One region of the Rapidithrix thailandica genome, then DNA from elsewhere that is predicted to be linked to it. Evidence: riboswitches for the same ligand, from Rfam matches in the RefSeq annotation. Region 1 holds a riboswitch; each other region holds the start of a gene.

Region 1 (2,268 bases):
AGGCCGCGGCCCTGGGAGTAGAGGGCGTGGATATTCTTCACCGGCAAATGGACTCGGAAGAAAACAGCTATTTGCAAATGCTGAAACGGAAAGCTTTTACGTTGGGCATTGACCTCATCTGCCTTTCGATTCACCAGGATTTTGTAGATCCGGACCCTGCCGTCAGGCAAAAAAACATTGACCATACATTGCACTGTATTGAGCTCGCTTATAAAATGGGGATTCCCTGTATCCGGCTCAACTCAGGGCGGTGGAATACCATTAAATCCTTTGACGACCTGATGGCCCAACGGGGAGAGGAACCCGTATTGGAAGGGTATACCGAAGAAGATGGCTTTAACTGGTGCATTGACAGCATTCAAAAATGCTTGCCCAAAGCCGAAGAATGCGGAGTAATGCTGGCATTGGAAAACCACTGGGGACTCACCCGCACCCCTGAAGGCCTGTTGCGCATTGTCAATGAGATTAATTCCCCTTGGTTGGGCTTACTGATGGATACGGGGAATTTTTTGGAAGACCCGTATACCAAGTTGGAAAAGATAGTAAAAAAAGCCAATTTCATTCAAGCGAAAACCTACTATGGCGAAGGGGAATGGTACACCCTCGACCTGGACTATCAACGCATCGCCAACATGCTGAAATCGGCAAACTACTCCGGTTATATTTCCCTGGAATTTGAAGGGAAAGAAGCACCGGATTCAGGAGTTAAAAAGAGCATTGAGTTGTTCAGAGAAGTATTTAGTTAAAAACATATCATATTTTCTTCCTTTAAGGTTTACTCCGGGCCTTGTCGTTCGCACCTATTCGAACCTCCGGTTTAAACCTTAAAGGAATAACCCCTCTGACGAAAGCACTCCGATATACGTTTGCTTTTCCCTATCCGAACGATCGTTAAGTTTTTTCTCCAAACATACATAGTTACTTTTCACACAGGTAACGGGGCAGGGCTCTGGTAGCTAGTAAGTCAAAATACAAAAGCGCTTTGAGTTTCCGGTTCTAAGTCTTTTACTGCTAAAGTTTACACACGGAAAGGCAACAATTTAGGAAAGTTCTTACCTTTGTGCATAAGAAGGTTCTTCTCCTAACAAAGAAGATGAAAAGGGAAACCGGTGAAAATCCGGTGCAGTCCTCGCTGCTGTAACCCTATCAGGTCAGGAAATAAAGATATACCTGACCAAAATTTCCGGCCATACCAGCCACTATCCTACCGGATGGGAAGGCGGCCGAGAACAGGGAAGCCAGAAGACCTGCCTTTTATATAGTTCAGGAGTTTTTCCTTCAGGAATTGCTGCTAGCTTTCGGGGATAAAAGCATTTTAATCTTATGAAGACAAACAAAAGACAACTGCAAAGGAGCAAGGCTGTACAAAGCTATCTTTGCTTCTTCTCAAGCCTTTTCATGCTTGTTTCACTTTTTGCCTGCCACTCTCAGCGCAAAGAGGAAACAAATACGATGGTTTCTCAGGAGCCTGCCACGGCTACCGTCACTCCGCTTACCACCGTACAACATGCTCAAAATTTTAAATTGACCTATCATAAGAAGTTCAAAAAACTTCAGGTCTTTTACAAAGGAGACACGTTGGTTTATTACCTCATTGCCAAAGGGGAAACTCTTCCGGAAGGAATCAACAAAGAGCAAAGTACCATTATCCGGACTCCGGTAGAAAAAATAGCCTTGACATCGACTACCCATGCATCCCTATGCAGCTTTTTGGAGGCCACCGATGCCATTCACACGGTTACCTGCGGTGAATATTTTTATGATTCCACCTTGCTTCAAGCCTTACAAAGCGGAAACATACAAAGCTTTGGCAATTCTGTTTCCATCAACCAAGAGCTATTGTTTGCCCAACAACCCGAGGTGATGATCGCTACCTCATGGAGCGAAACACAACTGGAGATCTATCGCATGATCAATGAAGCAGGCATTCCTGTGGTATTAAATGCCGAATGGCTGGAAACCTCCGCCTTGGGAAAAGCCGAATGGGTAAAGGTGATGGCAGCCTTGCTTGACAAAGAAGCTTTGGCCAATGAAAAATTTCAAAAAGTAGAAGAGGAATACCAGCGTTTGGCAAAGTTGGTAGAAAATACCCCGCAAAGCCCTACCGTCATTTGTGGTGTCCCTTATAAAGGCACTTGGTTTATGCCCGGAGGCAAAAGTTTTATGAGCCGGTTATTGTTGGAAGCTGCGGGTAACTACCCTTGGCAACAAGACAGTACTACGGGCAGTATGCAGTTGGACTTTGAGGCTGTGTACCCGGTAGGAGTA
Region 2 (2,268 bases), on a different contig from region 1:
AAGTCGAGGTGTATGGCGCATACCGGAAGTTGTGCGGTAAATTCCGGGTCGTCTAATTCGGCAAAGTAGCTAGCCAGTAAAATCTTTAACTCCGGAAACGCATCCCGGAGAGTTTTATATGCCTTCTGATAGGCGAATTTGGTGCTGGGGTCCAAATGAGCCGTCAGGTAAGGCTCATCCAATTGTACCCAAGTGGCTCCTTGCTCACTCAAACGGGTCAGTAATTCTTTGTAAACCGGTAAAAGACGGTCCAGCAAATCCAAGCGGTGAAAACCCTCTTCCTTCTCTTTGCCCAACAGTAAATACGACACAGGGCCAATCAATACAGGTTTGGTATGAATGCCTAAAGCTTTACTCTCTAAAAATTCATCCACTGCTTTCGTAGAAAACAATTCAAAAGATTGGTTGGCGGTAAACTCCGGCACCAAATAGTGATAGTTGGTATCAAACCATTTGGTCATTTCCAAAGCTTTGAGGTCTAGTCCGTCTTGTTGATAGCCACGTGCCATGGCAAAGTACAAGGTAAGCGGATCGTTAGCCAGTGAAGCAAAACGCTCGGGAGTAGCGCCCAACATCAATGACATATCCAAGACTTGGTCATAGAATGAAAAGTCGTTGGAAGGGATTAAGTCAATGCCTGCTTCCTGTTGAGTAAGCCAATTGAGTTTTCGAAGGTTTTTGGCGGTAAGGAGCAAATCTTTTTCAGAGATTTTTCCTGCCCAGAAGTGTTCACAAGCTTTTTTGAGTTCGCGCTTAGCGCCAATACGCGGGTAACCTAAATTGTTCTTTAGCATACTTCATGAATGTTTAAAAATGAAATAAAAAATAATTAGAAGTATGCTTTCTTGATTGAGTGCGTAGGTAGGATATACCCCAACTGCTTTCCGTATGGAGAAGGCACAAAATGCACTTGCACAAGCCACTTTGTGAAGGAAAGAGAATAAGGTTATACTGCCTGACAAAAAACTTCAAATCGCGAAAGCATTGTCATATCGTAATTGGCAAGTCTCCTGGCTTATCCGTCATCTGGCCGCCTTCCCATCTTTGAGAGAAAGACAGTGGCTCATTGACCAGAGGTGTTGACTCCGGAAGTGTTCCGGAACCGGATTTACAGTTGCGCGTCAGCCCATGATTTTCACATGGTTCCTTTTTAATCCCGCTTTCGCGGAAACCAATAACGGCATTTGAAGCAACAAAGGTAGGAAATTTTTTTACAGTTAAAAGGAATCCATCATCACTAATAACGACAGGGCTCAAAAATCCCTCTCACTCATTCCCCATCTCACTCACTCACCACTCACTCATTCCCTACTCCCAAAAGAGAGAGGAGACGTTTTTGTTAAATATCTTTATATTCCCCCCAATCCCTCAACTCTTCTATCCTTCAACCCATTCATCCCTCAATCCTCTAATTCTAAGGTTACTACATAGCCACAGTGGTCAGAGGCAATTTTGTCTTTAATAACCTGCGTTTCGATTACTTTCCATTTGTGGTTTTTGTGCGTCATGATATAATCAATTTTGACCCGGGGGTTTTCGACTGAATACGTGGGTTCCGGATTTTTACCACTTGTCAGTTTCCATTGTTTTTTTAAGGTTTTAATGGGTTTGCTGTCTGGGGAAGCATTTAAATCTCCGGCTAACACCGTAGGGTATTGAGGGTTGGCAAACAGTTGGTTTAGCTCTTTGGCTTGCGTAATCCGGTCCGCGGGGTCTTTTGTGTGGTCAAGGTGAGTGCCTACAAAGCAAATCGTGTCACCGGCAGGCAATTGTATCCATACGGCGAGGGCTGCCCGGGGCTCCTTTCCTTCAGAACAGCTTAAAGCAAAGTTCTGGGTTTTGGCAAAAGAAAATTTAGATAACACTCCTTCTCCGTATTCTCCTCCGTCAAAACTCATTGCTTTTCCAAATACACCTTGCATTTTTAACCGGTAGCCTAATTCTGTTACCAGGTCCATACCTTTGGCCCTTTGGGTTTTAAAATCCACTTCTTGCATGGCCACCAAGTCAGGTTGATGTTGTTCGATGGTTTCGGCAAGATAATCCAAGTCAAAGTCGCCTTTCATCGTTTCGCCATGGTAGATGTTATAAGTCATTATTTTTACTCTTTTTTGAGCTTGTGTACCTACACAGATAGTAAGAGATAAAACACAAGAAAAGAAAATAGTTCGAATGCACATAAGTTAGGGTTTTTATTTAAGGAATAAATTAGTCATGTTACCATGAGTGAATGGGCACCTCTGTATCTTGCCCGAAGGGCCCGGAATT
Region 3 (2,268 bases), on a different contig from region 1:
GTAGGTAATCAATTTGTCATTGACAATATACATTTGATCCTTGGCTGCACTCACACCTTCTACCGTACCACTAAGGGTATGTTCGGCAAAGTTGACGATATGCACTCCGTTGTTATCCCGGATGTATCCTTTTTGCTCATCCACAACAGCAATATGTGTGGGCCAGCTTAAGGATACTTGGGTTTCTGTCACGGAGTCAACGGCTACTAAAGTCCCGGCATCGGCTACGGTAATATAGTTAGGGCCGTTTTGAGAAATGAAATAGGCCTTGTCAGCATAAAAACCAATTGATTGAGTAACGTTGCCAAGAGTTCTTCCGGGGTTTACTTGCCGGTAAGCATTGGTAATTAAGGCTCCGTCTTGGGGAAGGAAAGAAACGGTTCCCATCTCATTCGACATGTTTCCTTCATTGACAATAAAAGCACCGTCTGTAAAAAGGAAGCGGGCTTCAACCTTGAGGGTTAATTCATACGTTGAACTCCGGGTAGCGTTACTAGCCGTAAATGTAAGGGTATGTGTACCGGGTTTGGCAAATATCTTTTCAAAGGTCATCCCTTCTGCTACAGGCTCTCCATTAAGTGCCCATTGGTAGTCATCCAGATAACGGTCTTGCAATTCCGCAGTAAGTGAGAGTTGCTCTCCGGCAAAAATTTCCCCGCTTACACCAAACCCGTTGACTTTGACACCGTTGACAATTTCAATTTTGGTGGAAACGGTTTGCGTACCACTTGCACTGTTGGCTGAAAATACAATGTCATAATTACCCACTTCGTCAAATGTGTGGGTTGCATATTTTTCCTTGGAAAACTCTTCTCCATTGGCCGTCCAGGAAAAACTTTGGGCATTCAAGGCATCTCCCACAAAGTTGATTTCCTCTCCGGGGAAGAAGGCGCTACTATTTTCCGGAAGCACAATCTTGACAGACGAAGGTTGAGGCACTACATCCTCCTCTTCCTTACAACTAATGGCCAGTCCTAAGAAGACAAAGAGGCAAAGCCATTTCCAACTGCTTTTGTAAAGCTTACTCATTTTTGTTGAAATTATTAAAGTGTTAAATTTTTGAATAAGCGAAACAACTGATTACCGGAAAGGAGGGAGGTGGTTTGCAGCAAGGCAGAGTCGAGCCAGAGCCCGGGGGCTGTTGTCTCTTTTTTTCAAAGAAACAGACAAGCATCACCGGATACTTTGGATGAAAAACTGAAAAAGCCAAGTTGCTTTCTACCTTAACTCCCGAAGGTAATGGCATTGTTTCAAGTAAAAGGCAGGTCTTCTGACTTACTTCCTGTAGGTCGCCTTCTCATCTTTTTAGGATAGACAATGGCATATGGACCGACAGTGGAATGAAGCTTACAGCTGCGGGGACAGTTCCGGATTTTCACCAAGATTCCCTATTAAACCCTTTCGGGTGCCTTCGCTCTGCAAAGGTAGAGGAAGAATTCTGAAAAATAAATATAAAGGCCGATATAAAAAGACAACCCATCGCAAAGCAATGGGTCGTACCTAAAAGTTAATTGGATAAGTTCAGCGAATTAGCTGACTACTGCTTTTTTCTTTTTGGCAGCCTTCTTTTTCAGCTTGTTGATCCAGATGATCGTTCCCGTGACGGGAAGAGAAGTGGCGATCAGGCAGGAAATAAAGTACAGGATCTTACTGAATGTGCCGAAAATTTCTCCGGTATGCAAAGGCTTGATTGTAGCAACGATTTTTTCGTTAAGCGCTTTGTCTGAAAATTTATCGAGTTTTAATAAGTGTCCATTGTAGGGGTTGAATTCCGCTTTGTCGTAAGCGGATAAGGCAAAAAAGCCGGTTTGGTATTTGTAAACGACTGCTGCCGATTGGGGATCGGAGGGAAGGTAGATGTTGTAATCCCCTGTATAGGGAAGGTGCTCATCGGTCAACTGTATTAATTGAGCAACGGAGCGGGCAGGAGTGTCAGGGACTACTTGTTCTATCTGTGTAGGCTTGGCTCCCCGTCCGCCAAATACTTTGGCTCCCATGACGGAACTTAAGCCATCGCGGTACCATCCGAAAGACCAACAGAGCCCGGTAAGGCACATGACTAATAAAAGAGGAAAGGTATAAAAGCCCAAGGTATTGTGCAGGTCGTGATTTAACCTTTTCCAATTGCCATTGGTCTTTACTTTTAATCCTTGTTTGATGTTTTTTAAACGCTTGGGAAACCAAAGTACCATTCCGGTGATTAAAAGAACCGCAAAGATAATCGTACTGATTCCGACAATAATTCTCCCGGTGTTTTGCTCCATCAAC

The links. A riboswitch is a leader RNA that binds a small molecule or an ion and turns the genes downstream of it on or off. The one in region 1 is predicted to bind cobalamin.
Region 2: linked by a shared signal. The riboswitch ahead of metE (5-methyltetrahydropteroyltriglutamate--homocysteine S-methyltransferase) and the one ahead of AAG747_RS00435 (ABC transporter substrate-binding protein) in region 1 are both predicted to bind cobalamin.
Region 3: linked by a shared signal. The riboswitch ahead of AAG747_RS03800 (DUF5074 domain-containing protein) and the one ahead of AAG747_RS00435 (ABC transporter substrate-binding protein) in region 1 are both predicted to bind cobalamin.

Annotation. Positions count from the first base shown of each region.
Region 1 is NZ_JBDKWZ010000001.1:139,651-141,918, reverse strand. Features, by position in the region: gene AAG747_RS00440 (sugar phosphate isomerase/epimerase family protein) at 1-746, shown strand, start outside; cobalamin riboswitch at 1,054-1,269, shown strand; gene AAG747_RS00435 (ABC transporter substrate-binding protein) at 1,399-2,268, shown strand, end outside.
Region 2 is NZ_JBDKWZ010000012.1:118,189-120,456, reverse strand. Features, by position in the region: gene metE (5-methyltetrahydropteroyltriglutamate--homocysteine S-methyltransferase) at 1-794, opposite strand, end outside; cobalamin riboswitch at 984-1,191, opposite strand; gene AAG747_RS19750 (endonuclease/exonuclease/phosphatase family protein) at 1,401-2,096, opposite strand.
Region 3 is NZ_JBDKWZ010000002.1:81,302-83,569, forward strand. Features, by position in the region: gene AAG747_RS03800 (DUF5074 domain-containing protein) at 1-1,029, opposite strand, end outside; cobalamin riboswitch at 1,244-1,428, opposite strand; gene AAG747_RS03805 (PepSY-associated TM helix domain-containing protein) at 1,530-2,268, opposite strand, start outside.